DNA from 4 places in the Kitasatospora sp. NPDC057940 genome. Region 1 is predicted to be linked to each of the others. Evidence: riboswitches for the same ligand, from Rfam matches in the RefSeq annotation. Region 1 holds a riboswitch; each other region holds the start of a gene.

Region 1 (7,534 bases):
TCCCAGACCAGCGTGGTGACGCCGGCCTCGTCGCTCTCCTGCGGGAGCAGCGCGATCGCCGGGTTGACCCGGTCGCGGGCGGCGGCGACGTCGAAGCCGCCGAGGGCGGCCCGGGTGAGCGCGCCGGTGCCGAGCCGGACGACCCGGGCGGTGGGGTGGAGCTGGCGGAGCAGCGCGAGCCCGGGCGTGTGCGCCGTCGCGCGCGGGACGGCGAGGGTGGTGGCGTACTCGACCTGGTGGGCGAGCGCCTCCGCGCGGGTCCGCTGGTCCTGGCGGGCGGTGTGCTCGCCGTGCTCCACCAGGTCGTCGGAGACCGAGAGTTCGCCGACCAGCCGGTCCGGGTCGACGGCCGTGACCACGCCCGCGAGTTCGACGGCGTCCTCCAGGTGGCGGCCGTCCGCCTCTCCCCCGGCGATCACCTCGACGGCCGGGTGCGGGTCGCTGCCACCCCACAGTTCGACGATCGCGAGCCCGTACCGGCCTTCGTCGGCGATCCGCAGCAGTCGCGGCAGCAGGTCCTCGCGCAGGGCGCAGCAGGGGCAGTCGTTCACCAGCGGGACGTCGGCGGCGTCGAACCCGCCTCCGGTGTCGCGCAGTTCGCGGTGGACGACGCCCTGCGAGGCGTCCCGCAGGTCGTGGTGGAGGACCACCGCGTCCACCGCGGCCGCCGCCAACTCCAGGACGGCGGCGCGGCGCCGGTCGGCGTGCAGTCCGGCGACGACCACCACGGGCAGCTTGATCCCGTCCACGCCGCTCACCAGCTGGCCTTGCGGACGCCGGGCAGGTGGCCGGCGTGGGCGTGGACGCGCAGGTTGACCCGGGAGAGGCCGAAGGCGCGCAGGTAGCCGCGGGGGCGGCCGTCGACGGCGTCGCGGTTGCGGATCCGGGTGGCGCTGGCGTCGCGGGGCTGGCGGGCGAGTTCGGCCTGGGCGGCGGCGCGTTCGGCGGGGGCGGTGCCGGGGTGGGCGATGACCCGCTTGAGCTCGGCGCGGCGCTCGGCGTACCGGGCCACGACGGCGCGGCGCCGCTCGTTCTTGGCGATCTTGCTCTGCTTGGCCATCAGACCTTCCCCCCTCGGGCGCGGATGCGGGCGACGGCGGCCTCGATGCCGATCGTGTCGATGGTGCGGATGCCCTTGGCGCTGAGGGTGAGCCGGACGTACCGGCCCTCGCCGGGCAGCCAGTAGCGCTTGTGCTGGATGTTGGGGTCGAAGCGGCGGCGGGTGCGGCGGTGCGAGTGTGAGATCGCGTTGCCGAATCCGGGTCGGCGGCCGGTGAGTTGGCAGTGGGCGGACATGGGTGCTCCCTGGCGTCCGGGAATGGGCAGGACGGAGCTCACGTTACACCAGATGAAAATGACTTCCATTTCGATGTACGGTTTCGTCCCAGCCCCGAACACCCCGCCAACCCGGGAGGACACCCATGGCCCGCAGTGAACTGCGCCCCGTCATCAAGCTCCGCTCCACCGCCGGCACCGGCTACACGTACGTGACCCGCAAGAACCGCCGCAACGACCCGGACCGGATGGTCCTGCGCAAGTACGACCCGGTCGCGCGCCGGCACGTCGACTTCCGCGAAGAGCGCTGAACCCCGCCCGCCCGAGCCGAACCCCACCCGAGCCGAACCCCGCCAGCCAGCCCACCAGCCCGCCCGAAGGAGCCCGCCATGAAGCCCGGCATCCACCCCGCCTACCGCCCCGTCGTCTTCCGCGACAAGGTCGGCGGCCTCGCCTTCCTCACCCGGTCGACCGTCACCAGCGACCGCACCGTCGAGTGGGAGGACGGCAACACCTACCCGGTGATCGACGTCGAGACCTCCTCGGCCAGCCACCCCTTCTACACCGGCCAGTCCCGCGTCATGGACACCGCCGGCCGGGTCGAGCGGTTCCGCCGGCGCTACGGCGACCGGCACTGACCGGCAACGCCCCGCAGCGACGAAACGGCGCCCCCCCCCGGGATCCCGGGGGAGGCGCCGTCGCTGCTCGCTGTTCGCTGCCGTCGCTGATCGCGGCCGTCGCTACTCGGCGGCCGCCCAGCGTTTCTCCACCCGGGCCAGCTTCCAGTAGGCGATCGCCGCGGCCCAGACCACCACGAACAGCCCGGCGATCGCGTAGCCGACGTTGTCCAGCGAGATGCCCGCGATCCAGCCGGTGACCGGGTCGGTCAGATCGAGCTTCTCGTGCAGCACGCCGACCAGTTCGATGGTGCCGATGACGAAGGCCACCGCGATCGACAGCCCAGTGATCGTCAGGTTGTAGTACACCTTCCGGACCGGGTTGGCGAAGGCCCACTGGTACGCGAAGTTCATGAACGTCCCGTCCAGGGTGTCGAACAGGCTCATCCCGGCCGCGAACAGCAGCGGCAGGCAGACGATCGCGTACCAGGGCAGCCCGGCCGCCGCGCCCGACCCGGCCATCACCATCAGGGTGACCTCGGTCGCGGTGTCGAAGCCCAGCCCCAGCACCATGCCCACCGGGAACATCTGCCCGGGCCGGGTGATCGACCGGGTCGCCCGGTTCAGCACCCGGGCCATGAAGCCGCGCGAGTTGAGGTGCTCCTCCAGCTGCGCCTCGTCGTACGACCCGGCCCGCATCGCCCGGAACACCTTGAGTATGCCGAGCAGCGCGGCCAGGTTGAGCGCGCCGATCAGGTAGAGGAACGCGCCGGAGGCCGTCGTGCCGACCATCCCGAGCCACTTGTGGGTGGTCGAGTCGTCGTCCATCAGCGTGCTGGCCAGCTGCGCGCCGCCCGCCACCAGGGCGGCCATCAGCACCACCATCGAGGAGTGCCCGAGGGCGAACCAGAAGCCGACCGAGACCGGCCGCTTGCCGTCCGCCATCAGCTTGCGGGTGGTGTTGTCGATCACCGCGATGTGGTCGGCGTCGAAGGCGTGCCGCATGCCGAGGGTGTACGCGGTGATCCCGAGGCCCACCCCGAAGACCTGGGTGCCGACCGCGTAGTTGTGGGGCGCGACCAGGAAGATGAGCGTCCCGAAGGCCACCACGTGCATGGCCAGGATCACCCCCATCAGCCCGGCCGTACGGACGGTGTCCTCGCGCTTCCAGCGGAACGTGGGCAGCACGGACGGTGTCGCCGGTGCCTCGGCAGCCGCGGCGGTTTCGGGCAAGGTCATTCGGGTCACGCTCCAGCACCTCGTGGAAACACTTCGTGAGATGCCGTGGCCGGTCTCCTGGCTTACGGGGGTCCCGTACCCGCCTTCCCAGGTGCGCGAGGCTCCCAGTGGCGTCGTGGGTACGGACGTCTCTCCATCGTCGACGATCACGATGGCCCGATCACAGTGGCGAGGGCCGCTCCGGACTGGGACCCCTGAGGATCCGTCACCGGTCTTCCCGAGCACCACGGCGGGGAACACCGTAGGGGCCAGGACCCACCCTTGCAAGGCTGCGTACCTGCGCAGGTGTCCAGGATCACAGGCCCCCTCCTGCAACAATGTGCGCATGCATCTCGTACCGGCCGACCGCGCGGGCCACCGCACCATCGACGGACACCGGGTCTGCGAGGCCATCGCCGCGATCGGCGACCCCGCGCACGTCCGCACCTGGGCCGAGCGGTTCTCCCTGCTCGCCGACCCCGGGCGGCTCGCCCTCCTGCTCGCCCTCCACCGGGCCGGCCCGCTCGCCGTCTCCGACCTCGCCGTCGCCACCGGCATGCGCGACCCCGCCGTGTCCCAGGCCCTGCGGCTGCTCCGCACCGCGGGCGTGGTCGCCGGGGACAAGGACGGACGGGTCGTGCGCTACCGGCTCGTGGACGAGGCCCTGCGCCCCCTCCTCGACGCGTGCGCCGCCGCCGAACACCACGAGCCCAGCACGGCCGTCGGCTGACCGGCCGGACAGTGCCCGGTCAGGCCGCCTGGCAGGCGGGGCACCAGAAGAGGTTGCGCGCGGCGTGCTGCTCCGTCCGGACGTCGGTGCCGCAGACCAGGCAGGGCATCGCGGCCCGCCGGTAGACGTACACCTCACCGCCGTGGTCGTCGACGCGCGGCGGGCGGCCCATCGCCTCGGGGGTGTGCTCGGGGCGGACGGTGTCGATCCGGCCCGCGCCGACGCCCTCGTGCATCAGGGCGACCAGGTCGGCCCAGATCGCGTCCCACTCGGCCCGGGTGAGGTCGCGGCCGGCGCGGTGCGGGTTGATCCCGTGGCGGAACAGCACCTCGGCCCGGTAGACGTTGCCCACCCCGGCCAGCACCTTCTGGTCCATCAGCAGCGCGGCGACGGTCGTCCGGCTGGCCGATATCCGGCGCCAGGCGGCCTGCGGGTCGGCGTCGGCGCGCAGCGGGTCGGGGCCCAGCCGGGCCGCGACGGCGGCCTTCTCCGCATCGGTGACCAGCGCGCAGGTGTTGGGCCCGCGCAGGTCGGCGTAGCCGTCGTCGTTGGCCAGCCGCAGCCGGACCAGGCCGACCGGCTCGGGCGCGGGCCCGGTGCCGAAGGCGAAGCCGCCGTAGAGGCCGAGGTGGACGTGCACCCAGGCGCCCTCCTCGAAGCCGAGGAACAGGTGCTTGCCGACGGCTTCGGCCGCGGTGAGCAGCTGCCCGTCGATGGCCTTGGCCTCGTCGGCGAACCGGCCCTGCGGGCTGGACACCTCGACCGGGCGGCCGCCGAAGGCCTTCCGGTTCTCGGCGGCGAGGCGGTGGATGATGTGGCCTTCCGGCACGGGCGTCAGCTCCCCCGGGGTGGTTCGACAGGACCCGCACATCATCGCAGCCGGTACCGACACCGCCGGATCGTCGCAGGTCAGCGCACCGGCATGCCCATCAGCCGGGCCAGGATGACGCGGTCCAGCTCGGCGGCGGTGCCGGCCACGTCCAGGTACGAGTTGTCGATGATCGGCAGCCCGGAGTTGTACCAGCCCGCCATCCGGCCGTGGATCCGCGCCACCTCCTCGTCACCGAGCCGCCGGGTGCCGCCGCGCCGGGCGTTGCGGTGCAGCACGGAGTCCAGGCTGGGCAGCAGCACGACCGGGATCATGCCGGGGCCGATGTGCCGCTTCCAGCCGCCGAGGCCGATGGCCGGGCGGTCCGGGAAGACGGCGTCGTCGATGATGCAGGAGATGCCGTTGGCCAGGTAGTTGCGGCAGGCGAAGCCGCAGGTGCGGCGGGCCAGCCGGTACTGCGCCTCGGAGGCGTTGTTCCAGCCGGACTGCGGGTTGGCGAAGCCGGACTGCACCCACTCGCGGACGTCGTCCAGGCTGATGTGCGCGGTCGGGCTGGGCCGGCGCTCGGCCCAGTACCGGGCGACGGTGGTCTTGCCCGCCCCGGCCGGGCCGATCAGCAGCACGGCGATCGGGCTGGTGGGCGCGTGCCGCTGCGGCGGGTGGGCGGGGAGTTGCACGGGCGTGCCGGAGGGCAGCACGAAGTGCCCGGTGGCCCCGCCGGGGACCGGCGCGCCGGGCGCGGGTGCGGCCGGGGCGGGCGCGGAAACAGGAGCGGCCGGAACCGGCGGCGCGGCGGCGGGAACGGGAGCGGGAACAGGAGCCGGAGCGGGCGGCACCGGCGGCGGCGCGGCGGCCCCCGGCGGCTGCGGCCCCGGCGGAGCGGCGGGACGCGGCGGGACGTGCCCACCCCCGGCGTACTGCGTCACGGTCACCTCCCGACACCTCTCAGCGGGGAGACTACACGGCGGCCCGGCGGCGGGCACAGTCCGCCGCCGGGCCGCTGACCAGGCGTCAGCGCGTGGTGAGTTGCTCGGCCAGGGCGCGCAGGGCCAGCTCGTACGAGCCGAGCCCGAATCCCGCGATGGTGCCGGAGGCCACCGCGGCGATCACCGAGGTGTGCCGGAAGGTCTCCCGGGCGTACGGGTTGGAGATGTGCACCTCGATCAGCGGCGCGGTGCGCTGCGAGGCGGCGTCCCGCATCGCGTACGAGTAGTGCGTGAACGCGCCCGGGTTGATCACCACGGGCACCTTGCCGTCGGCCGCCTCGTGCAGCCACTCCACCATCTGCTGCTCGGAGTTGGTCTCGTGCACCTCGACCTCGAAGCCGAACTCCTTGCCGAGCGCGGTGCAGCGCTCGACCAGCCCGGCGTAGGAGGTGGCGCCGTAGACGTCCGGTTCACGGCTGCCGAGCCGCCCGAGGTTGGGGCCGTTGAGCACCATGACCCTGGTCACGCCGAGACCTCCGCGTAGGCGGCGACCAGCAGGGACGGGTCGGGGCCCTCCAGGACGGAGGTCTTGCCGAGGCCGTCCAGGACGATGAAGCGGATCAGGTCGCCGCGCGACTTCTTGTCGATCTTCATGGCGTCCAGCAGCTTCGGCCAGGCGTCCGCCTGGTAGCGCAGCGGCAGGCCGACGGAGGCCAGCACGGTGCGGTGCCGGTCGGCCGTCTCGTCGTCCAACCGGCCTGCCAGGCGGCCGAGTTCGGCGGCGAAGACCATGCCGATGGAGATCGCGGCGCCGTGCCGCCACTTGTAGCGCTCGTTGCGCTCGATGGCGTGGCCGAGGGTGTGGCCGTAGTTGAGGATCTCGCGCCGGCCGGACTCCTTGAGGTCCCCGGAGACCACGTCGGCCTTGACCTGGATGGCGCGGCGGATCAGCTCGACGGTGTGCCGGCCGTCCGGGGTCTTGGCGCCCTCCGGGTCGGCCTCGATCAGGTCGAGGATGGCCGGGTCGGCGATGAAGCCGCACTTGATGACCTCGGCGAGGCCGGAGACGTAGTCGTGCTTGGGCACGGTCGCCAGGGTGTCGAGGTCGGCCAGCACGCCCACCGGCGGGTGGAAGGCGCCGACCATGTTCTTGCCCTCGGCGATGTTGATGCCGGTCTTGCCGCCGACGGCCGCGTCGACCATGCCGAGCAGCGTGGTGGGCATGGAGATCCAGCGGACGCCGCGCAGCCAGGTCGCGGCGACGAAGCCGGCCAGGTCGGTGGTGGCGCCGCCGCCGAGGCCGACGACGACGTCGCTGCGGGTGAAGCCGGTCTGCCCGAGCACCGACCAGCAGTACGCGGCGACCTCGGCGCTCTTGGCGTCCTCGGCGTTGGGCACCTGGAGCGCGATCGCCTCGTAGCCCTCGCCGAGCAGGTCCTCGCGGATGGCGTCGGCGGTGGCGGACAGCGCCTCGGGGTGGATGATCGCGACCCGCTTGGCGCGGGTGCCGATCAGCGGCGCCAGCTCGCCGAGCAGCTGGTGGCCGATCAGCACGTCGTACGGGTCGTGGCCGGCGTTGCCGCCGACGTGAATCCTGACGATGGGGTCAGTCATGGGGGGTCTTCAGCTCCAGTGCTTCCAGTACGGCGTCCGCGACCTGCTCGGGGGTGCGGCCGGCGGTGTCGACGACGGCGGTGGCCACCTCCAGGTAGAGGGGCCGGCGGGCCTCCATCAGCTCGCGCCAGCGGGCCCGCGGGTTGATGGCCAGCAGCGGGCGCGGGGCGTCCAGGCCGACCCGCTTGACCGCGTCCGCCAGCGGGACCTCCAGGAAGACGACCGGCAGCTCGCGCAGCAGGGCGCGGGTGGCCTCGGCCATCACCGCGCCGCCGCCGAGTGCCAGGACGCCGTCGTGCTCCGTGGCGCCCGTGCGCACGGCCCG
Region 2 (7,534 bases), on a different contig from region 1:
CACCCCCGCGATCCAGGGCGCCGTCCAGTCGCTGATCGACGACGGCACCTACAAGCAGATCCTCACCAAGTGGGGCGTCGAGTCCGGCGCCCTCGACAAGTCGACCGTCAACGGCGCCGTGAACTGACCGTCCGCCTGCTCCATCTCTCCCCCGAGGCCACACCGTGAACTCTCTGGACAAGGGGAAGGCGGAGGAGGGACGGCCTGAGACCATCAAGGCCGTCCCGGTCCGCCACCCCGGACGCTGGGTGGGCGCCGTCGTCATCGCCCTGCTCGCGGCGATGCTGCTGAGCGCCCTCTTCACCAACCCCGCTTTCAAGTGGGACATCGTCGGGCAGTACCTGTTCCACGACAGCATCGTGCACGGCATGGTCGTCACGCTGGAACTGACCGTCCTCTCCATGCTGATGGGCGTGATCGGCGGCATCGTCCTCGCCGTGATGCGCCTGTCCCCGAACCCGCTGCTCTCCGGCACCGCCTGGATGTACATCTGGGTCTTCCGCGGCACCCCGGTGCTGGTGCAGCTGGTGTTCTGGAACTTCCTCGGCCTGATCTGGGCCAAGCTGTCGATCGGCGTCCCGTGGGGGCCGGAGTTCTGGTCCGCGGACACCAACGTCCTGATCCCGACCTTCGTCGCCGCCCTGCTGGGCCTCGGCCTCAACGAGGCCGCCTACATGGCGGAGATCGTCCGCGGCGGCATCCAGTCGGTGGACGAGGGCCAGACCGAGGCCGCCCACGCGCTCGGCATGAGCCGGTTCCAGACCATGCGCCGGATCGTCCTGCCCCAGGCCATGCGGGTGATCATCCCACCGACCGGCAACGAGACCATCTCGATGCTCAAGACCACCTCGCTGGTCAGCGTGATCTCCCTGGAGGAGATCTTCCGGGCCGGTCAGGTCATCTACTCCCGGAACTACCAGAACATCCCGCTGCTGATCGTGGTCAGCCTCTGGTACCTGTTCTTCACCTCGCTGCTGACCATCGGCCAGTACTACATCGAGCGCTACTACGCCCGCGGCTCCAACCGGACCCTCCCGCCCACCCCGTTGCAGCGGCTGCGGGGCCTGTTCGCCGGGAAGCCCGCCCCGAAGACCGGCGCCGACGTCGTCCCGGGGCTCGAGGGAGGTGGTCACGTATGACCGACCTGAGCAAGACCCCGGCCGCCGCCACCGGACAGCCGATGGTCCGCGCCGAGGGCGTCCACAAGTCCTACGGCTCCGTGCACGTGCTCAAGGGCATCGACCTGGAGGTCAAGCAGGGCGAGGTGTTCTGCCTGATCGGCCCCTCCGGCTCCGGCAAGTCGACCTTCCTGCGGTGCATCAACCACCTGGAGAAGATCAACGGCGGACGCCTCTGGGTGGACGGCGAACTGGTCGGCTACCAGCAGAAGGGCGACAAGCTCTACGAGCTCAAGGACCGCGAGGTCGCCGTCAAGCGGCGCGACATCGGCATGGTCTTCCAGCGCTTCAACCTGTTCCCGCACATGACGGCCGTCGAGAACGTCATGGAGGCGCCGGTCCAGGTCAAGGGCGAGAGCAAGGCCGCCGCCCGGGAGCGGGCGATGGTCCTGCTGGAGCGGGTCGGCCTCGCCGACAAGGCGAAGAACTACCCCTCCCAGCTCTCCGGCGGCCAGCAGCAGCGCGTCGCGATCGCCCGCGCGCTGGCCATGAAGCCCAAGCTGATGCTGTTCGACGAGCCCACCTCGGCGCTCGACCCCGAACTGGTCGGCGACGTCCTCGACGTCATGCGCGGCCTCGCCGAGGAGGGCATGACCATGGTGGTCGTCACCCACGAGATGGGCTTCGCCCGCGAGGTCGGCGACGCGCTGGTGTTCATGGACGGCGGCGTGGTGGTCGAGTCCGGCAACCCCCGCGAGGTGCTCACGGACCCCCGGCACGAGCGCACCCGCGCCTTCCTCTCCAAGGTGCTGTAGAACCGTACCGACCGGCGCCCGGCAGGCTGCTCCTGCCGGGCGCCGACGTTTTCCCCACCCAGGTAATAGGCTGGACGCAATCAGCCCGTTACCGACCTTCTGGAAGGACCTCCGTGGAGCTCGCCTCTTACGCCGATCTCGCCGTTCGGCTGGTGAACACCGAGGAGCCCGGGCGCGGCACCGACACCCTGACGTCCGTGGACGCGGTGCGCGGCCTGTTCTCCGACTCCTCGCGGGCCGCCGCACAGGCCGACGAGTCCGACCTGCCCCGGCTGCGGGCGGTGCGGACCAGGCTGCGCGGGGTCTTCGAGGCCGCCGCCGAGGGCGACGAGATCCGGGGCGTCGACCTGCTGAACAGCCTGCTGATGGAGTACCCGGTCAGCCCGCTGGTCTCCGGGCACGACTACCTGGACGACGCCGGCCGGCCGCGCTGGCACCTGCACCTGGCCGACAACTCGCCCACCGCCACCGCGCACTTCAGCGCGGTCGCCTGCATGGGCCTGGCCGTCCACCTGACCGAGCTGGGCGCCGACCGGCTCGGCATCTGCCAGGCCGCGCCCTGCCGCAACGCCTACCTGGACACCTCGACCAACCGCTCCCGCCGCTACTGCTCGGACCGCTGCGCGACCCGCGCCAACGTCGCCGCGTACCGGGCCCGCAAGCGCCAGGAGGCCGAGGCCGCGGCACTCGGCGCCGCCGGCTAGGCACTGGCCGGGCCGGGCAGGGCAGGGCAGGGCTCAGAGGGTCAGAGCTCGTCCGCCCAGACGCCCAGGCGGCGGGCCAGGCCCGGCACCCGGGCCAGCCGGGTGCCCAGCAGCAGCCGCTCCAGCCGCCGCCCCGGCGCCAGCCAGGCCGGGCGCGGGCGCAGCCGCAGCAGCACCCGGCCGAGCACCAGCTCGTCCGGGACCGGGCCGTAGCTGCGGCTGTCGCTGTCCACCGGCCGGTTGTCGGACAGCAGCCACCAGCCCCTCGGACGCCGCTCGGCGGCCCGCTTCACCACCAGCAGGTCCTGCTGGAAGGGGTGCCGGAAGAGCACCACCGCGCCGGGCCGGATCGGCGCGCCGTAGCGCACCAGCAGCTGGTCGCCCTCGCGCAGGGTCGGGACCATCGACGGGCCCGCCACGTCGACCAGCCCGAACGGCACCGCGCCGCCGCCCCGCCCCCGGGGTTCCGTGCCCATCGGTTCCGCGCCCGCCGGTTCCGTGCTCCGCGCCACGACTCCTCCTCCCGGACCGCCCGGTCCCAGTCTGCCGTACGGACCGTCACCCCGTTCGATCCGTTCGATGTCCGGATTACCCCGGTTCCGGGTCCGCCTTTTGCCCTAGGCCCACCGCCCGATCGCGAAACCCCGGGTGCGGAAGGGTAATCTCGGGCGCGGGAAGACGATCTAAGGAAGGACTCCCATGTTCTCTCGTCTGTTTGCACCGCGCGCCACCGCCCACGCCCACTGTGACCTGCCCTGCGGCGTGTACGACCCGGCGCAGGCCCGGATCGAGGCCGAGTCGGTCAAGGGCACCCAGGAGAAGTACCAGGCCAACGAGGACCCGGCTTTCCGCACCCGCGCCCTGATCATCAAGGAGCAGCGTGCCGAGGCCGTCAAGCACCACATCTCGGTGCTGTGGAGCGACTACTTCAAGGCCCCGCACTTCGAGAAGTACCCGCAGCTGCACCAGCTGATCAACGACACCCTGAAGGCCGCCTCGGCCGCCAAGGCGTCCACCGACCCCGCCACCGGCCAGGCCCTGCTGGACCTGATCGCCGAGGTCGACAAGATCTTCTGGGAGACCAAGCAGGCCTGAGCCTGACGCGTCGCCACCCGACCGCCCCCGTCCGCGAGCCCGGACGGGGGCGGTCGTGCGTCCACGCCCCATCCGGGCCCGGTAAGGGTTGCCTAGCCTTTGTGGCTGTTATGCTGCCAGGGCGTCCGAGGGGGAAGTCCGGTGCGAATCCGGCGCTGACCCGCAACGGTGAGCGCGGCCCTGGTGGCCGCGCCAGCCCGATCGCCCCCGGCCGCTGAACTCCCGACAACTCGCCGTGGACTGCGAGGGGATGGCGCCCGGACCCGCCCCCGACCGGTGCCTCCCCCGCGCACCCGCGGCCCGAGGCAAGGCGCACCGTGAGCAGCACCGCAGCCGCGGGCAGTGGCGCAACGAGCCCGCCCGCCCGCCGAATACCCGCCCTCCCGCTCGCCGTCGGCCTGGCCGCCGCCCTGCTGCTCTCGCTGCTCTGCGGCGTGGCGCTGGGCGCCTCCGGGATCGGCCTGCCCCGCGCCCTGCGGCTGCTGGCCGCCGGGCTGACGGGCGGACGGCTGGAGGCGGAGGAGGCCGCCGCCTACGCGATCGTCTGGGAGATCCGGCTGCCGCGCGCCGTACTGGCCGCCGTGGTCGGCGCCGGGCTGGCCGCCACCGGGGTCGCCGTCCAGGCCCTGGTGCGCAACGCGCTGGCCGACCCGTTCGTGCTCGGCATCTCCTCCGGCGCGGCCGTCGGCGCCAACGCCGTGCTGCTGCTCGGCGCCTTCGCCTCGCTCGGGGTGTGGGCGATCTCGGCCTCCGCGTTCGGCTCCGCGCTGGTCGCCATGGTGCTGGTCTACCTCGCGGCGCGCACGGCCTACGGGCTCACCCCGCTGCGGCTGGTGCTCACCGGCACCGCGCTCTCCTACGGCTTCTCCGCCGTCACCGCGCTGATGGTCTTCGCGGCCGCCCGCGGCGAGGCCGCCCGGGACGCCATGATGTGGCTGCTCGGCAGCCTCGGCGGCGCCACCTGGGGCTCGGTGCCGATCGCCGCCGCCACCGTGCTGGCCGGCCTGGCGTACCTGGCCTGCGCCGCCGGCCGGCTGGACGCGCTCGCGATGGGCGACGAGACGGCCGCCTCGCTGGGCGTGGACCCGGACCGGCTGCGCCGCGAGCTGTTCGTGGTGACCGCCGCCGTCACCGGCACGGTGGTGGCCGTCAGCGGGGCGATCGGCTTCGTCGGGCTGATGGTGCCGCACCTGGCCCGGATGCTGGTCGGCGCCGGGCACCGCCGGGTGCTGCTGGTCGCGCCGCTCGCCGGGGCGCTGCTGCTGGTCTGGGTGGACATCGTCTCGCGCACCCTGCTGGCGCCCGCCGAACTGCCGGTCGGGGTGGTCACCGCGGTGCTCGGGGTGCCCAGTTTCCTGCTGCTGATGCGCCGTCGCGGCTATTCCTTCGGAGGCCGCTGATGGATCTCGCCCTGGACTCCGTCTCGGTCGAGCTGGCCGGCGCCCGGCTGGTCCACGACGTCACCCTGGACGCCGCCGCCGGGCAGGTGGTCGGGCTGGTCGGGCCGAACGGCAGCGGCAAGTCGACGCTGCTGCGCTGCGTCTACCGGGCGCTGCGGCCGGCCGCCGGGGCCGTCCGGCTGGACGGCGCGGACCTGCACGCGCTGACCACGCGCGAGGCCGCCCGGCGGGTGGCCGCACTCCCCCAGGAGCACTCCGCCGAGTTCGACTTCACGGTGGCCGAGGTGGTCGCCATGGGCCGGCTGCCGCACCGGCGCGGTCTGGGTCCTGTCCTGGGCGGCCCGGGCGCGGACGACCACGCGCGCTGCACCGAGGCGCTGCGCAGGGTCGGCGCCGAGCAGTTGGCCGAGCGGGGCTTCCTGAGCCTGTCCGGCGGCGAGAAGCAGCGGGTGCTGATCGCCCGCGCGCTGGTCCAGGAGCCCCGGCTGCTGGTGCTGGACGAGCCCACCAACCACCTGGACATCGCCCACCAGTTGGACGTGCTGGCGCTGGTCCGGGAGGCCGGCCCGACGGTGCTCACCGCGCTGCACGACCTCAACCTGGCGGCCGGCCACTGCGACCTGCTGTACGTGCTGCGGGCCGGCCGGATCGTCGCCTCGGGGCCGCCCGCCGAGGTGCTCCGACCCGCCCTGCTGGCCGAGGTGTTCGGCGTCCGGGCCACTCCCGTCCGGCACCCGGTGACCGGCGCCGTCCAACTGCTCTTCGACCGGATCTGACCCACCCCCCGAAGGAACCCCCGTGCGCACCAAGGCCGTTGCCATCACCGCCCTGCTCACCCTCGGGCTCACCGCCTGCGGCGCCGAGATCGCCCCGAGCGGCGACGCCACCGCCGCCTCCGCCCACTACCCGGTGACCGTGGAGAACTGCGGCACCAAGCTCACCTTCCCGCAGAAGCCCGCCCGGACGGTGACCAACGACGTCGGCATCACCGAGCTGATGCTCGCCCTCGGCCTGGCCGACCGGATGGCCGGCTACGTGATGCCCGACGACAAGGGCCGGGTCGACCAGGTCGCCTGGAAGGACGGCTACCAGCAGACCACGTGGCTCTCCAAGAAGGAGATCACCAAGGAGATCGTGCTGGGTGCCAAGGCCGACCTGGTCTTCGCCGGCTGGCACTACGGCTTCGACGAGGGCCGCGGCTTCACCCCGCAGGCGCTGGGGGACCTCGGCATCCCCTCGTACGTGCTCAGCGAGTCCTGCCGCAGCGGCAAGGGCACCGAGCGCGGCGTGATGTCCCCGCTGGACGCGCTCTACACCGACCTGGCCAACCTCGGCGAGATCTTCGACGTCCGCGACCGGGCGGACAAGCTGGTCGCCGGCTTCAAGGCGCAGGTCGCCGCCGCCCCGCAGCCCGAGCGCCGACCGTCCGTGTTCCTGTACGACAGCGGGCAGGACAAGCCGTACACCGCCGGGAAGTTCGCTGCGGCCGACGAGATCATCGCCAAGGCCGGCGGGACCAACGTGATGGGCGACCTCGCGGACACCTGGGTCACCGCCGGCTGGGAGAGCGTGGTCCAGCGCGACCCCGAGGTGATCCTGATCAACAACTACGGCGAGACCGGCGCCGACGCCAAGCGCGCCTTCCTGAAGTCCTTCCCGCCGCTGGCCGGCGTCTCGGCGGTCAGGAACGACCGGATCTTCGTCCTGGACTACGTCGACCTGGTGGAGAGCCCGCGCAACCCGGCCGCGATCACCGCGCTGGCCGACTATCTGCGCACCGTCCCCGCCCGCTGACCCGCCTGCCCCCGCCTCCCGCCCGGGCCCCGATCCGGGCCTGGGCCGGAGGCGGGGGCGCGCAGTAGGCTCGCGGCATGATCCGCACCGCCGTCGTGACCGACGTTCCCGTCATCCTCGCCCTGATCCGCGAGCTCGCGGAGTACGAGAAGGCCCCGCAGGAGGCCGTGGCCACCGAGGAGCAGCTGCGCGACGCCCTGTTCGGCGCCGACCCGGCGCTGTTCGGCCTGATCGCCGAGGACGACGCCACCGGCGAGCCGGTCGGCTTCGCGGTCTGGTTCCTCAACTTCTCGACCTGGCGCGGCACCCACGGGATCTACCTGGAGGACCTCTACGTCCGCCCGCAGTCCCGCGGCGGCGGCCACGGCAAGGCGCTGCTGCTGGAACTGGCGCGGATCGCCGTCGAACGCGGCTACGCGCGGGTGGAGTGGTCGGTGCTCGACTGGAACACTCCCTCGATCGACTTCTACAAGTCCCTCGGCGCGGTGCCGATGGACGGCTGGACCGTCTACCGGCTCACCGGCGAGGCGCTCGCCGCCGCCGGCGGCGGACACTGAACGGACCGTCCGAACCCCTGCCACCCTGCGTCGCGATGGCTTACCATGAGT
Region 3 (7,534 bases), on a different contig from region 1:
CCTGGAAGAGTCGGAATGAGGTCCACGTCCTGCACGCTCGGCAGGGTCTTGCCGTTTTCGGTCTTCGAAAACTTGGCTGGAGACATGGAAGCCCTGAGGGCGACGGTCTCGGCTGTCCTGTCCGAGGCGATTCGTAGCGCCCGCAGGGTCAAGAACGCGATCTTTCCGGAACGGGAAAGTGGTTCAGCTGGCCCCGACCGGCGTGAACGCCGGGTGGGGGCGGGGGAGTTCGGGGGGATGGGGTGGGTGGTCGGGGCGGTACGGACAGAGGTGCCCCGCGCGGCGGTGGGCCGGGCGGGGCACCTCTGGTGTGTCTGAGCGGTTTAGAAGTCGTCGTCGAAGGCGACGGAGCCTTCGACGGCGACCTGGTACGCGGAGACGCGGCGCTCGAAGAAGTTGGTCAGCTCCTGGACGTTCTGGAGCTCCATGAAGCCGAACGGGTTGGTGGACCCGTAGCGGATCGGCAGGCCGAGGCGGGCGAGGCGCTGGTCGGCCACGGCCTCCAGGTACTGGCGCATGGAGTCGGTGTTCATGCCGGCGAGGCCGTCGCCGCACAGGTCCTGGGCGAACTGGAGCTCGGCCTCGACGGCCTCTTCCAGCATCTCGGTGACCTGCTTGGCCATCTCGTCGTCGAAGAGGTCGGGCTCCTCCTCGCGGACCGTGTCGACGACCGACATCGCGAAGTCCATGTGCATGGACTCGTCGCGGAACACCCAGTTGGTGCCGGTGGCCAGGCCGTGCAGCAGGCCGCGCGAGCGGAACCAGTACACGTACGCGAACGCGCCGTAGAAGAACAGGCCCTCGACGCACGCCGCGAAGCAGATCAGGTTCAGGAGGAACGCGCGGCGGTCCTCCTTGGTCTGCAGCGAGTCGATGTGGTCGACGGCGTTCATGTACTTGAAGCAGAACTGCGCCTTCTGGCGGATGGAGGGGATGTTCTCCACCGCGTCGAAGGCCGCCGCGCGGTCCTCGGGGTCGGGCAGGTAGGTGTCGAGCAGCGTCAGGTAGAACTGGACGTGCACGGCCTCCTCGAACAGCTGGCGCGACAGGTACAGCCGCGCCTCCGGGGAGTTGATGTGCTTGTAGAGGCTCAGCACCACGTTGTTGGAGACGATCGAGTCCCCGGTGGCGAAGAAGGCGACCAGGCGGCCGATGAGGTGGCGCTCGCCCTCGCTGAGCTTGGCCAGGTCGGCGACGTCGGAGTGCAGGTCCACCTCCTCGACGGTCCAGGTGTTCTTGATCGCGTCCCGGTACCGGTCGTAGAACGACGGGTAGCGCATCGGGCGCAGGGTCAGCTCGAAGCCGGGGTCGAGCAGCATCTTCTCGCGGTCGGGGGTGCTCACTGGCAGGCCTCGCAGGACTCGGGGTTCTCCAGGGAGCAGGCCAGCGCGGCCTCCTCCTCCGGGGTGAGGGTCGGGGTGTTCACGGGCGCGGGCGCGGGCGCGGCGGCGCGGGCGGTACCGGAGGCGGCCTGGGCGATCCGGGTCGCCGGGCGCGAGCGCAGGTAGTAGGTGGTCTTCAGACCGACCTTCCACGCGTAGGCGTACATCGAGCTGAGCTTGCCGATGGTCGGCGCCGCCATGAACAGGTTCAGCGACTGGCTCTGGTCGAGGTACGGCATGCGGGCCGCGGCCAGGTCGATCAGCGCGCGCTGGGGCAGCTCCCAGGCGGTGCGGTAGAGCGAGCGGACCTCGGCGGGCAGCCAGCCCAGCTCCTGGACGGAGCCGTTGGCCTCGCGCAGGGCGTCGCGGGTCTGCTGGTCCCAGACGCCGAGCTCCTTGAGCTCGCGCACCAGGTACGGGTTGACCTGGAGGAACTCGCCGGACAGCGTCTCGCGCTTGAACAGGTTGGAGACCTGCGGCTCGATGCACTCGTAGACGCCGGCGATGGACGCGATGGTCGCGGTCGGCGCGATGGCCAGCAGCAGCGAGTTGCGCAGGCCGGTCTCGGCGATGCGGGCGCGCAGCGCGGTCCAGCGGTCGGCCCACTGCGGGGCGGCCGTCGGGAAGTGGTCGATGTGCAGCTCGCCGCGGGCGGCGCGGGTCTCGCCGTAGGCCTCGTGGCGGCCCAGCTGCTCGGCCAGGTCGGCGGAGCGCTCGTACGCGGTGAGCATGATGCGCTCGGCGATGAGGGTGGACAGCCGCGCGGCCTCGGCGGAGTCGAAGTCGATCCGCAGCTTGAAGAAGACGTCCTGGAGGCCCATCACGCCGAGGCCGACCGGGCGCCAGCGGGAGTTGGAGGTGCCGGCCTCGGTGGTCGGGTAGAAGTTGATGTCCACCACGCGGTCGAGGAACGTCACGGCGGTGCGGACGGTGGCGTCGAGGCGCTCCCAGTCCATGGCGCCGAGCAGGTCGTCGACGGAGGCCCCCGGGGCGACGTGGGCGCCGAGGTTGACCGAGCCGAGGTTGCAGACGGCGGTCTCGGAGTCGTCCGTGACCTCCAGGATCTCGGTGCACAGGTTCGAGGAGTGCACCGTGCGGCCGGGGAGCGCGGTCTGGTTGGCGGCGCGGTTGGAGGCGTCCTTGAAGGTCATCCAGCCGTTGCCGGTCTGTGCCAGGGTGCGCATCATCCGGGCGTACAGGGTCTGCGCGGGGATGGTGCGCACGGCCTTGCCGGCCAGCTCGGCCTTGCGGTAGGCCTCGTCGAAGTCGGAGCCCCACAGGTCGACGAGCTCGGGCACGTCGGCGGGGGAGAACAGCGACCAGTCCTCGTTGGCGTTGACCCGGCGCATGAACTCGTCCGGGATCCAGTGCGCCAGGTTGAGGTTGTGGGTGCGCCGCGCCTCCTCGCCGGTGTTGTCGCGGAGCTCCAGGAACTCCTCGATGTCGGCGTGCCAGGTCTCCAGGTAGACGCAGGCCGCGCCCTTGCGGCGGCCGCCCTGGTTGACGGCGGCGACCGAGGAGTCGAGGGTGCGCAGGAACGGGACGATGCCGTTGGACTTGCCGTTGGTGCCGCGGATCAGGCTGCCGCGCGAGCGGATGCGCGAGTAGGACAGGCCGATGCCGCCGGCGTGCTTGGACAGCCGGGCGATCTGCGCGTAGCGGTTGTAGATCGAGTCCAGGTTGTCCAGCGGGGAGTCGAGCAGGTAGCAGCTCGACATCTGCGGGTGCCGGGTGCCGGAGTTGAACAGGGTCGGCGAGGAGGTCAGGTACTCCAGCCGGCTCATCAGGCCGTACAGCTCGGCGACCTCGCGCACCGACTGCTCGCTGTCGCCGACCGCCAGGCCGCAGGCGACGCGGAGCAGGAAGTGCTGCGGGGTCTCGATGACCTTGCGGGTGATCGGGTGGCGCAGCAGGTAGCGGGACTGCACGGTGCGCAGGCCGAAGTACTCGAAGCGGTCGTCGCCGTGGGCGTCGATCAGCGCGTCCAGGGCGGCGGCGTGCTTGGCGACGAAGGCGGCGGTGGTGTCGCCGATCAGGCCCTCGGCGTGGCCGACGGCGATCGAGGCGGCGAAGGAGCGCGAGCCCTGGCTGTTCGCCTCGTCGACGATCTCCAGGGCGAGCAGCCGGGCGGCGAGCTTCGAGTACTGGGGGTCCTCGGCGATCATCGACGCGGCGGCGTCCACGGCCAGCCCGCGCAGCTCGGCGAAGTCCGAGCCGGCGTGGCGGCCGCGCAGCGCGGCGGCGGCGACATGGCCGGGGTCCACCTGGGGGAGATCGACGCTGCGGTCGGTGAGCAGCCGAAGGAGCGCGCCACCGGGGTCGGAGACCGTCGGGTCGGTGGGGGCGGGGCCGGTGCCCTGGGCGGGCAGGGTGGCTGAGGCAGCGGTGGTCAAGGCGCTCTCTCCTGGCGGCGATCGGCGGTGGTGCTCGGGGGGTACCGGGCCGTTCGGGGCAGGGGAGCACGGCACGTACGCAGGAAGCGTCGCGCGACAGTGGCGTCCCCGGCCCGCCCGCGAGGCCCGGAAGGTGGTTCTCGTGCTGGCGCGGCCTCTGCGGGAGGGCCCGTGCGCACACCGTCGGCAGGTACTCGGACTCGCGGTGCGGCTGCTGGAGCCGCCCGCTCACCGCTGCGGGGCAGTCCCGGATTCGCACCGGGTTCCCCTGCATCGACAGCAGGATTGAGCATACATCTAGTGGTGTCTCTCTGATGCGACCCCACATGTAGTACGGCGCGGTGTGTCGGAGCGATAACCGGGGGTGCCGGGAGGAGGCGGGTCGTGGCCTTGGGGCGCCTCGGATCCGGGCTCCCGGCGCCCCGATTCCGAGCCCCTGGCGCCCTGATTCCGGGCCCCGTCGTCCTGGTTTCGATACGGAACGGTCACCGGGCGGACCGGTTGCCGGGGGCATGCCCTACGATCTGGGCGCATGAGCGGGCGAAGCGCCGAGGGGCGCGTTTCGCGAAGCGATCATCGAGCGAAGCGAGGGGGCGCGTGAGCGACGGAACTGGCGCACCCGGGCAGGGTCCGCAGGGAACGCCTCCCACCGGGCCGGGAGGCGCGCACGGTCAGCAGCCGCCGGTGGTGCCCGGTCCGGTGTTGCCGCCGAGCGGGGGCTTCGGGCCGCCGCCGGCCTCGTACGGGCCCCCGGTGCCGCCCGCGCCGCCGGTGGCGCAGCCCGGTCCGCCGGGGCAGCCTCCGCTGCCGCAGCCGGGGCAGCAGTGGCAGCCGAACCCCCAGGCGTACCCCCAGCAGCACCCGCAGGCACACTCCCAGCCGCATCCCCAGCAGCACCCGCAGTCGTACCCGCAGCCCCAGGCGCCGCAGCGCTCCGAGCCGAACTGGGAGGCGCTGGCGGACCGCAACGCGGCGGACGGCAAGCGCCGCCGCCGGCTGCGGGCCCTCGGCGTGGCGGTCGGGGTCGTCGTGGTCGGCGGACTGATCGCGGGCGGGGCGGTGCTGCTGACGAAGGGCGGCGACGACAAGCCGGTCGCCGGGCCGGTCACCTCGGCCTCCAGCCGGCCGTCCTCCGCCGCATCGGGTGCCGCCCAGAGCGCCGCGCCCAGTGCCGCCGCGACCCCGGGCGGGAACCCGTCCGGCACCCCGGGCGGCGCGCCGGACGACCCGTCGAAGCCGATCTGGGAGGCCGCCACCGACCCGGCGCCGCAGGACGCGGGGGCACTGTTCTCCGCGCTCCAGGTGACGGTCAACGGCGCCACCTGGAACCGGACCTTCGTCTCGCTGGACTCGCCCTGCTGGGACGGGAACTCGACGACCGGCGGGCTCGGCAAGGTCCTCGGTGACCAAGGCTGCCAGAAGGTGCTCCGGGCGACCTACGTCTCCGGCGACAGCGCGGTGACCGTCGGTGTGGCGGTCTTCGACCACAAGATCCAGGCCGAGACCTCGATGAAGAGCTACACCGGCCACCTCAAGGGCGCCGTCGCGCCGGGCGCGCCGGCCTTCTGCGCCACCCCGGGCTGCACCAACACGCACAACACCCTGGGCCGGTACGCCTACTTCACGGTCGAGGGCTCGGCGAAGGGCGGCGACGCCGCCGACTCCGCCGCCACCGCGGCGGCCGCCGGCTTCGGCGAGCACGTGAAGGGCCAGCTGCTCCAGCGCGCCAAGGCCGCAGCCGCGGCCGCGCCGGGGGCGCCGGGGGCCGCCGCGGCCGGCTGATCCGCCGTGACACCCCGGCACCGGCGGGTTCGCTCGCCGGTGCCGGGGGAGTGTGGCAGGCTCTCGGGGCAGTCATTCGCACGAGTGTTCCGGTTGTGTCCGCCTGGGCCGGTGCCGGCGAGCAACCGGAGGAGCGGTCCGTGGCCCTGCCCAGAGCCCTGCGCGGCAAGCCCGCCGTCCTGGCCGCGGCCGGGGTCGTGGTGGCCGCGGGCGCCGTGGCGCTGTTGCAGCGCGACGGCCGGGCCGACGGCGAACGGCCCGCCCGCGTCCCGGTGACGGTCGGCCTCCCCGGCCGCACCCTGCCGCCGGAGGTCGGCCGGGACCTGCTCGCCCGGGACCCGCAGGCCTCGCCGAACGCCCGGGCCGTCCAGCAGCTGCTCGCCGACCTGGAGGGCCGGGCCCGCACCGGGCAGAGCGGCGGGACGGTGATCGGCCAGCACGTCGAGGCGCACAACGAGCGCAACAACCCCGAGTACGGCGACTACCGCGGCACCAAGCAGGTCGGCTACTACTACAAGAAGGCCGCCGACCTCACCGGCAAGCTGCCCGGCTTCGTCGAGACCGACCTCGGCCCCGGCTACGGCCAGACCGGCTGGGGCGTCGGCGACCCGCGCTCCTACTCGGCCGGACGGTGGCCCACCTGCCGGCCCGGCTGGCAGTACACCGACGACGCCGTCGACCTGCTCTCCGCCGTCTGGTCCGGTCACCCGCGCGCCGACGACGGCACGTACGGCACGGCCGGCGTCCAGCGCAACTGCGACGGCACCACCACCGAACTGCCCGACAACGGCGGGGGGCCGGCCGGGATCGTCGGCATGTCCTTCCACCAGCCCTACCCCGGTTCGGACGTCAAGTCCTTCGAGCAGGTGCTCTGTTCGAACTCCCCGGCCGCGAAGGACAAGGGCTGGTTCGGCCGGGTCGTCGACAGCGCGCACGACACGCCCGAGTACCGCGCGCTGATGACCGACCTGTCCTACCTGGCCGACCACCTGGAGTACCTGGCCGCCCACGACGTGCCGGTGCTGCTGCGCCCGTACCACGAGATGAACGTGCAGGACTGCTCCCGCAGGTTCTGGTGGTCGGGCCAGAAGCCGGCCGACTACCAGGCGCTGTGGCGGATCACCTACCGCTACCTGGTGGAGACCAGGGGCCTGCACAACCTGCTGTTCGTCTGGACGCCGGTGTCCTGGGACGGAGCCCCCGGCGCGGACCCGTGGGACTACTACCCGGGCTCGCAGTACGTCGACGTGGTCGGGGTGGACGACTACAGCGGCAGCCCCGCGCACCCGATCGGCACCGGCGAGGTGTGGACCAAGCGGTACTACGACGGGCTCGCCGGCTACGACAAGCCGCGGATCCTGGCCGAGTCCTTCGCCGTCCCGGTCAACTCCCGCCAGCCGGACACGCTGCGGCGCACGCCCTGGACGATCTGGACGGTCTGGGGGCAGTCGCTCACCTCGGACAACCTGACGCCGGATCAGCCGCGCAACTCCGGCGCGGACGTCAACGCCACCTACCACAGCCCGCTGGCGCTCACCGGCGGCGCCGGGCCGTTCGGCGCGAACGTCGACTGGGGTGGCCTGCACGTTCGTTGAGCCGTTCCGCAGGTCCGCCGAGCGGCCCCGCAGGCCCGTCGAACCGGGCGCCGTGAGGTGCGCTACAGCGCCGAATTCCCTTGAACGGCTGGAATACCGTGTCCGTTGTGCCGTGTGGCATCCTGTGGCGGCGAAGCCGAGGGGCTGACGCCGGGACGGGCCCGGCGGGGCGGGGGTGCGGGATGGGACAGGTGCGTGCGATGCGCGCGGCCGGCGGCATCGCCGTCGGCTGGGGCGCGGTGCTGCTCGCTTGGGCGGCGTACAACTGCTTCGGCCAGGTCGGGTTCGCGACCTACCTCAAAGGCATCTTCTACTACGGCGGCACCTCGGTGGACGCCGAGACCGGCAGCCTCAACTACGGCCTGATCTACCTGCTTTCGGG
Region 4 (7,534 bases), on a different contig from region 1:
CGGTCAGCAGCGGCGTGTCGCCCTCGCCCGCGCCCTCGCCCGACGGCCCGAGATCCTCCTCCTCGACGAACCCACCGCCGGCCTCGACCCGGCCCTGCGCGACGACATCGCCGACCTGCTGCGCGAGATCGCCGAGTCCGACGGCCTCGCCATCGCGCTCACCAGCCACGACCCCGACTTCGTCGCCCGCTGCGCCGACGACGTCCTGGCCCTGTGGCCCGACCGCCCTGCGGCGGCCCCGGCCCCTGCTGCGGCGCCGGCTGCGGCCGTGCCGGCCGCACGGGTTCGTCCCCGGGCCGCCTCCGGAACCTCGCCCGTCGTGGAGGTGAAGGCGCTCAGCGCCGGCTTCGGCGCGGTCCGCACCCGCCACCGCGTCTTCGCCGCCCTCGACCTCGTCCTGATGCCCGGCACGCTGACCGGGATCACCGGCCCGTCCGGATGCGGCAAGAGCACGCTGCTGCGCACCCTGGCCGGCCTGCACCGGCCCGAGTCCGGCAGCGTCGTCCTCCACGGCGAACACCTGGCCCCGTCCTACCGGCGCCGCAGTCGCGACCAGCGCCGCCGCATCCAGCTCGTCCCCCAGAACCCCCTCGGCGCCCTCAACCCGGCCCACACCGTCGGGGCCACCCTCACCCGGCCGCTGAAGCTGCACTTCGGCCTCCCCTCCGCCCGGTGCGAGGAGCGCGTCGCCGACCTGCTCACCGCCGTCGGCCTGCCCCCGCACTACGCGACCCGCCACCCCCACGAACTCTCCGGCGGCCAACGCCAGCGCGTCTCCCTCGCCCGCGCCCTGGCCGCCGAACCCGACGTCCTGCTCTGCGACGAGGTCACCTCCGCCCTCGACACCGACACCACCGCCGCGCTCATGGACCTCCTCGACGACCTGCGCACCAGCCGGGGCCTGGCGGTGGTCCTCGTCAGCCACGACCTCCCCCTCGTCACCGGCCGCGCCGACCACGTCCTGCCGCTCGCGGGCCCCCACCCCGCACCGCTCGCGGCGCAGCAGCCCGCCGGCGTCCGCTGACTCCTACTCGGCGACCCACCGCCGGCGCTGTCCGCCGGTGAGCACCCAGCCGGGGCCCGGCCGCGAGGGTGCGCGGCGTCCCGCGCCGCGGGCGGCCGCCGTGCACACCCGCCGCAGCAGGGAGTTGAGTTCGGCGCGCTGGCCCTTCGTCAACGAGGCGAGCAGGTCGCCCTGGACGGCGGACGCGTCGTCGTGCAGCACGTCCAGCGCCGCCTGCCCGGCCGGGGTGATCGTCAGCACCTCCTGCCGCCCGCCGATCTGGACGACCATGGAGTGCACCAGGCCTGCGGACAGGAGGTCGTCCAGGGCCTGGGCGGAGTCGGTCCCGGTTGCGGCGGCGGCGTGCTCGGTGAGGTCGCGGCGCCCGTGCGGCCCCAACTGGGCGAGTGCGGACAGCATCGCCTGATGGGCCGGGCCCATTCCCCTCGCGTCGAGCCGGTCGGCCAGCAGCCGGTCGACCGCCCGGCCGGCCGTCGACAGGAGGTAGACGGTCTGTTCGAAGGGGCTCGTCGAGCCCGTCCTCCCGTCGTACACACCAGGTCCCATCGTCCGGTGGCCGCCGTGTTCTCGGTCCGGGGCCATGCTGGCGGCACCCGCGCGGGGACGCCGAGCCCGCGGGCCGGAGTGGACGCGGGCCGGAGTGGACGCGGCTGCTGATCGCCGGAGGGCGGCAGCGCCAAGGCCCGCACGGGTCAGCCGAGCCTCACCATACCCGGACCCGCACGGTTGGTCTACATCGATGTCGTCAAACCGTGCCGTGATCCCTCAGGGCCCGGGCCGCGTACTCGACGTACTCGTGCAGCCCGTAGGCCAAGGCCGCGCCGAGCAGGGCCGCGAGCGTGACGGCGGCGACCAGGGCGACGGCGGCGTGCGCCCTGCGGCCGGTCGGGCGGGCGGGTTCGGGGCCCAGGAGGGCCCGGACGCGCTGGGGCACGGGGCCGGTGTTCACGGACAGCAGGGGCCCGGCGCCCCGGCGGGCGGGCGGTGATCCGGCCAGGGCCGCCCGGGCGATGGCGGTCGCGGCGGTGCGCCGGTCGGTGACCGCGGCGGCGGCCTGCTCGTCGGCCCAGCGTTCCAGGTGGTAGTCGAGGTCGACCCGCAGCCGGGCCAGCGCCGGGTGCACGGCGGCGGAGAGGTCGGCGGCGGCGGACAGCAGGTGGTGGCGCCCGCGCAGGTGGGCGCGCTCGTGGGCGAGGAGCACCGCGCGCTCCTCCGGCCCCAGCGCGCGCAGCATGCCGGTCGAGACGACGACGCGGCCGGGGCGCCCCCGGTGGCCTGGCAGGGCGAAGGCCTCGGCCTCCTCGCCCGCGACCACGAGCAGGTCGCCGTCGCTCGTCGCATCGGCCGTCAGGCCCCAGGCGCGGGCGAGGAGCACGCGGTGCCCGCGCCAGCGCAGCGTCAGCCGTACGGCCTGGACGGCCAGCGCGGCCCCGGCGGCGCAGGACACCGGCACCACGGCCGGCCACCGGGCGACGACGCCGGACAGCGGCAGGTGCTCCAGGCCCGCCAGGAACGGGACGTGGAACAGCCCGACGAGTGCCGCGACGGTGCCGCCCGCCAGCAGGACGGCTCCGCCCGTGAGTGCGAGCGAGGCCTCGCGCGGAGGGAGCAGCAGGGCCAGGCGGCGTGCGGCGGGCGCCGCGGCCCAGGGGAGCAGCAGGGCCAGGGCGACGATCGCCAGGATCAGGCCCATGCGTCGTCCTCGCGCTCGGGCCTGCCGGAGTCCGTCGCGGTCGCGGTCGCGGTCGTGGTCGTGGTCGTGGTCGTGGTCGCGGTTGTGGCCCCGGCATCGGTCCGGGCCCCGGCCTGGGCATCGGCTCGGGCTTCGAGGAGCAGGCTGCGCAGGACGTCCTCGTCGTCCTCGGACAGGGAGGAGACGAACCGCTTCAGCACGAGGTCCCGCCGGGGTTCCTTCTCCAACTCCCGGCGCATGCGCCCGGCCGCCAGTCCGGCGGCGTCCTCCACCGGGGCGTAGGCGAAGGACCGCGCGGGGCGGCTGCGGACCAGGGTGCCCTTCTCGTGCAGGCGGGTGAGGATCGTCGCCACGGTGGTGCGGGCCAGCCCGTGGTCCAGCGCCTCCTTGACCTGCTGGGCGGTCAGCGGCTCGCCGGCCGCCCACAGCACCGCCAGCACGTCCGCGACCAGCTCCCCGTGCGGACGCCTGGCGTCCCGACCGTCCCTCACATCGTTCTCCCTGTCCCGACACTCCCGGCAGGCACACCCCCGGTGCCGACGGCGGCCGGCGGCCGAGGCCCGCCCGCGCCGGTATGGCGAAGATGGGCTCGACCTGTGTTGCTTAGGTGTGCCTCAGCTAACTTTACGGGCTCGTGGCGCGGCGCTGCCGGGTGCCTGATCGCGGGCGCCGCCCGGTCGCGTGGTGCTCGGCGCGGCGGGAACCCGATGGCGCAACGCGCGTGCGGGCCTCTGGACTTACTAGGACGTCCAACTATATGGTCGAGGACAGGTCCGCGGTGTCAGGGAAGCCGGTGTGAGTCCGGCACGGTCCCGCCACTGTGACCGGGGAGTTCGTCCTCGCAGACGAAGGCCACTGGCAGCCAGCCGGGAAGGCCTGGGGGCGTGCGGTGATCCGGGAGTCAGGATACCGGCCGCGGGTGTTCCGTGTTTTCCACGAGGATGGAGACGACACGCATGACTCCGGGCTGCTCCCGCTCCACTGCTGCTCCTGGTCGTCCCGTGCCCACGGCCGCCGGGGCGTCCACGCCCTGACGTTCCGTGCTGCCGCCGTACGCCCGTGCCGAGGGGCGCACCACCGTGTGCCCGCCGACGGGCGGCGGCCTCCGATCCTCCTCCTCTCCCCACCCTGTCGAGAGAAGGAACCCGATGGTCCGAGAACTGACCCACTTCGTCGCCGGCAAGCCCACCGCCGGCACCTCCGGTCGCTTCGGCGACGTGTACGACCCCAACACCGGCCGGGTGCAGGCCCGGGTGCCGCTGGCGGGCCGGGCCGAGGTCGAGGCGGTGATCGCCGACGCCGCGCAGGCCCAGCCCGCGTGGGCCGCGTGGAACCCGCAGCGGCGGGCCCGCGTCCTGCTGCGCTTCCTCCAACTCGTCGAGCAGGAGAAGGACGAGCTGGCCCGGCTGCTGTCCGCCGAGCACGGCAAGACCGTGGCCGATGCCCACGGCGACATCCAACGCGGCCTGGAGGTCGTGGAGTTCGCCGCCGGCATCCCGCACCTGCTGAAGGGCGAGTTCAGCGACAACGCGGGCACCGGCATCGACGTGTACTCGATGCGCCAGCCGCTCGGCGTGGTCGCCGGCATCACGCCGTTCAACTTCCCGGCGATGATCCCGCTCTGGAAGGCCGCACCCGCCCTCGCCTGCGGCAACGCCTTCGTCCTCAAGCCCTCGGAGCGCGACCCCTCGGTGCCGCTGCGCCTGGCCGAACTGTTCCTGGAGGCCGGGCTGCCGCCGGGCGTGCTGAACGTCGTCAACGGCGGCAAGGAGGCCGTGGACACCCTGCTGGAGGACCCGCGGGTGCAGGCGGTCGGGTTCGTCGGCTCCACGCCGATCGCCCAGTACGTCTACGCCACCGCCGCCGCGCACGGGAAGCGGGCGCAGTGCTTCGGCGGCGCCAAGAACCACCTGATCGTGATGCCGGACGCCGACCTCGACCAGGCCGCGGACGCCCTGATCGGCGCCGGCTACGGCTCGGCCGGCGAGCGCTGCATGGCGATCTCGGTGGCCGTCCCCGTGGGGGAGGAGACCGCCGACGCCCTGGTGGCCAAACTGGTCGAGCGGATCGCCGCGTTGAAGGTCGGGCGCTCGGACGACCCGGCGGCGGACTTCGGCCCGCTGGTCGGCGCCGACGCGCTGGAGCGGGTCCGCGGCTACCTGGACCTCGGGGTCGAGGAGGGCGCCGAACTCGTGGTCGACGGGCGGGACTTCCGGCTGGAGGGCCACGAGGGCGGCTACTTCCTCGGCGCCTCGCTGTTCGACCGGGTGACGCCCGACATGCGGATCTACCGGGAGGAGATCTTCGGCCCCGTCCTGACCGTGCTCCGCGCCGCCGACTACGAGGAGGCGCTGCGCCTGCCCAGCGAGCACGAGTTCGGCAACGGCGTGGCCATCTACACCCGGGACGGCGACACGGCCCGGGACTTCGCCCGCCGGGTGAACACCGGCATGGTCGGCGTCAACGTGCCGATCCCCGTGCCGGTCGCGTACCACACCTTCGGTGGCTGGAAGCGCTCCGGGTTCGGCGACCTCAACCAGCACGGGCCGGACTCGATCCGCTTCTACACCCGCACCCGCACCGTCACCTCGCGCTGGCCCTCCGGGGTCAAGGAGGGCGCGAGCTTCACCATCCCGACGATGGGCTGAGGACGCCGTGCACGACCTCACCGAGGACCAGCTCGCCATCGCGGCGACCACCCGGGCCTTCGCCCGCGAACACCTGGCGCCGAACGCGGTCGCGTGGGACCAGGCCAAGCACTTCCCGGTGGACGTGCTGCGCAAGGCGGCGGACGTCGGCCTGGCCGGTGTCTACGTACGCGAGGAGTCCGGCGGCTCCGGACTCAGCCGTGCCGACGGCGTGCTCGTGTTCGAGGCGCTGGCCACCGGCTGCCCGTCCATCGCCGCCTACCTGTCCATCCACAACATGGTCGCCTGGATGATCGACCGCTACGGCGGCGACGCCCAGCGCGCGCGGTGGCTGCCGGGCCTCAGCGCCATGGCGACCCCCGCCAGCTACTGCCTCACCGAGCCCGGCGCGGGCTCGGACGCGGCGGCACTGACCACCCGCGCCCGCCGGGACGGGGACCACTGGGTCCTCGACGGCGTCAAGCAGTTCATCTCGGGCGCCGGCGTCTCCCAGGTCTACCTGGTGATGGCCCGCACCGGCGGGCCGGGGGCCGGCGGGGTGTCCGCGTTCGTCGTCGAACGCGACGACCCCGGCGTCTCGTTCGGGCCCGACGAGAAGAAGATGGGCTGGAACGCCCAGCCCACCCGCCAGGTGCGGCTGGACGGCGTCCGGCTCCCGGCCGACCGCCTCCTCGGAGCCGAGGGCGAGGGCTTCCGGATCGCCATGAACGGGCTGAACGGCGGCCGGCTCGGCATCGCCGCCTGCTCCCTCGGCGGAGCGCAGGAGGCCCTGGAGCGGGCCACCGGCTACCTGGCGGACCGCGAGGCGTTCGGCGCCCGGCTGCTGCACGCCCAGGCACTGCAGTTCCGGCTCGCCGACATGGCCACGGAGCTGGAGGCCGCCAGGTCGCTGCTCTGGCGGGCCGCCTCGGCCCTGGACCGGGGGGACCCGAGGGCGCCGCAGCTGTGCGCGATGGCCAAGCGGCACGCCACCGACACCGGCTTCGAGGTGGCCAACCAGGCGCTCCAACTGCACGGCGGCTACGGCTACCTGGCCGAGTACGGCATCGAGAAGATCGTCCGCGACCTGCGGGTGCACCAGATCCTGGAAGGAACCAACGAGATCATGCGCGTCATCGTCGCCCGCGGCCTGACCGGGGCCGCGTGATGGCCGGGAACGACCTCGACGAGGTCCTGGTCCACCGCGAGGGCCGGGCCGGCCTGATCGTCCTCAACCGCCCCGCGGCCCTGAACGCCCTCACCCACGCCATGGTGCGGAGGATCTCCGACGCCCTGGACGCGTGGGAGGAGGACGAGCGGGTCCACACCGTGGTCATCACCGGCGCCGGTGAGCGGGCCTTCTGCGCCGGCGGCGACATCGTCGCCATCCACCGCGCCGCCACCGGCGCGGACCCGGGCGCGGTGGAGGAGTTCTGGCGCGACGAGTACCGCCTCAACGCCCGCATCGCCCGCTACCCCAAGCCCTACGTCGCGCTCATGAGCGGCATCGTGATGGGCGGCGGCGTCGGGGTCTCCGCCCACGGCAGCGTCCGGATCGTCACCGAGACCACGCGCGTCGCCATGCCCGAGGCCGGCATCGGCTTCGTCCCCGACGTCGGCGGCACCTACCTGCTCGCCCTCGCGCCCGGCGAGTTGGGCACCCACCTGGCCCTGACCGCCGGTTCCGTCGACGCCGGTGACGCGCTGCTCTGCGGCCTCGCCGACCACTTCGCCCCGGCCGAGCGGCTGCCCGCGCTGCTGGACGACCTGGCCGAACTCCCCGTGCACGACGCCCTCGAACGGAACGTCGGGCCCGTACCGGCCGGCGTGCTGGACGGCCGGCGGGCCTGGATCGACCACTGCTACGGGGCCGACACCGTGGAGGAGATCCTCGACCGCCTGCGGGACAGCGGCGAACCGGAGGCCAAGAAGGCCGCGGACCGGATCGCCGCCAACTCGCCCGCCGCCGTGAAGGCCACCCTGGCGGCGCTGCGCCGGGCCCGCACCCTCGGCCCGCTGGAGGCCGTCCTCGACCAGGAGTACCGGACCTCCTGCGCGGCGCTCTCCACGCTGGACCTGGCCGAGGGGATCCGCGCCCAGGTCATCGACAAGGACCGTTCCCCGCGGTGGAACCCGTCGACGCTGAGCGCCGTCGGGCCGGCCGCGGTGGCCCGCTACTTCGCCCCGCTC

The links. Region 1 has a riboswitch for cobalamin ahead of ACFVTF_RS24215 (HoxN/HupN/NixA family nickel/cobalt transporter). Riboswitches for the same ligand answer to the same signal wherever they lie in the genome.
Positions count from the first base shown of each region.
Region 2: another riboswitch for cobalamin. It lies ahead of ACFVTF_RS30490 (FecCD family ABC transporter permease); the one in region 1 lies ahead of ACFVTF_RS24215 (HoxN/HupN/NixA family nickel/cobalt transporter).
Region 3: another riboswitch for cobalamin. It lies ahead of ACFVTF_RS35245 (ribonucleoside-diphosphate reductase subunit alpha); the one in region 1 lies ahead of ACFVTF_RS24215 (HoxN/HupN/NixA family nickel/cobalt transporter).
Region 4: another riboswitch for cobalamin. It lies ahead of ACFVTF_RS07595 (CoA-acylating methylmalonate-semialdehyde dehydrogenase); the one in region 1 lies ahead of ACFVTF_RS24215 (HoxN/HupN/NixA family nickel/cobalt transporter).

Region 1 is NZ_JBHVPH010000017.1:59,525-67,058, reverse strand. It holds gene ACFVTF_RS24240 (CobW family GTP-binding protein) at 1-758, opposite strand, end outside; gene rpsN (30S ribosomal protein S14) at 755-1,060, opposite strand; gene rpmB (50S ribosomal protein L28) at 1,060-1,296, opposite strand; gene rpmG (50S ribosomal protein L33) at 1,422-1,586, shown strand; gene ACFVTF_RS24220 (type B 50S ribosomal protein L31) at 1,665-1,913, shown strand; gene ACFVTF_RS24215 (HoxN/HupN/NixA family nickel/cobalt transporter) at 2,016-3,131, opposite strand; cobalamin riboswitch at 3,161-3,375, opposite strand; gene ACFVTF_RS24210 (ArsR/SmtB family transcription factor) at 3,457-3,840, shown strand; gene ACFVTF_RS24205 (Fpg/Nei family DNA glycosylase) at 3,860-4,669, opposite strand; gene ACFVTF_RS24200 (AAA family ATPase) at 4,750-5,601, opposite strand; gene aroQ (type II 3-dehydroquinate dehydratase) at 5,681-6,109, opposite strand; gene aroB (3-dehydroquinate synthase) at 6,118-7,209, opposite strand; gene ACFVTF_RS24185 (shikimate kinase) at 7,202-7,534, opposite strand, start outside.
Region 2 is NZ_JBHVPH010000026.1:100,571-108,104, forward strand. It holds gene ACFVTF_RS30460 (ABC transporter substrate-binding protein) at 1-127, shown strand, start outside; gene ACFVTF_RS30465 (amino acid ABC transporter permease) at 165-1,139, shown strand; gene ACFVTF_RS30470 (amino acid ABC transporter ATP-binding protein) at 1,136-1,933, shown strand; gene ACFVTF_RS30475 (CGNR zinc finger domain-containing protein) at 2,047-2,637, shown strand; gene sodX (nickel-type superoxide dismutase maturation protease) at 2,679-3,113, opposite strand; gene sodN (superoxide dismutase, Ni) at 3,337-3,732, shown strand; cobalamin riboswitch at 3,821-3,960, shown strand; gene ACFVTF_RS30490 (FecCD family ABC transporter permease) at 4,050-5,132, shown strand; gene ACFVTF_RS30495 (ABC transporter ATP-binding protein) at 5,132-5,908, shown strand; gene ACFVTF_RS30500 (ABC transporter substrate-binding protein) at 5,931-6,926, shown strand; gene ACFVTF_RS30505 (GNAT family N-acetyltransferase) at 7,004-7,483, shown strand.
Region 3 is NZ_JBHVPH010000039.1:13,380-20,913, reverse strand. It holds gene ACFVTF_RS35255 (Scr1 family TA system antitoxin-like transcriptional regulator) at 1-152, opposite strand, end outside; gene ACFVTF_RS35250 (ribonucleotide-diphosphate reductase subunit beta) at 324-1,343, opposite strand; gene ACFVTF_RS35245 (ribonucleoside-diphosphate reductase subunit alpha) at 1,340-3,751, opposite strand; cobalamin riboswitch at 3,943-4,085, opposite strand; gene ACFVTF_RS35240 (hypothetical protein) at 4,529-5,557, shown strand; gene ACFVTF_RS35235 (glycoside hydrolase family 26 protein) at 5,698-7,152, shown strand; gene ACFVTF_RS35230 (hypothetical protein) at 7,335-7,534, shown strand, end outside.
Region 4 is NZ_JBHVPH010000003.1:387,812-395,345, reverse strand. It holds gene ACFVTF_RS07615 (ABC transporter ATP-binding protein) at 1-1,024, shown strand, start outside; gene ACFVTF_RS07610 (MarR family winged helix-turn-helix transcriptional regulator) at 1,028-1,558, opposite strand; gene ACFVTF_RS07605 (M56 family metallopeptidase) at 1,770-2,717, opposite strand; partial or broken gene ACFVTF_RS07600 (BlaI/MecI/CopY family transcriptional regulator) at 2,846-3,208, opposite strand; cobalamin riboswitch at 3,459-3,650, shown strand; gene ACFVTF_RS07595 (CoA-acylating methylmalonate-semialdehyde dehydrogenase) at 3,866-5,365, shown strand; gene ACFVTF_RS07590 (acyl-CoA dehydrogenase family protein) at 5,373-6,512, shown strand; gene ACFVTF_RS07585 (enoyl-CoA hydratase/isomerase family protein) at 6,512-7,534, shown strand, end outside.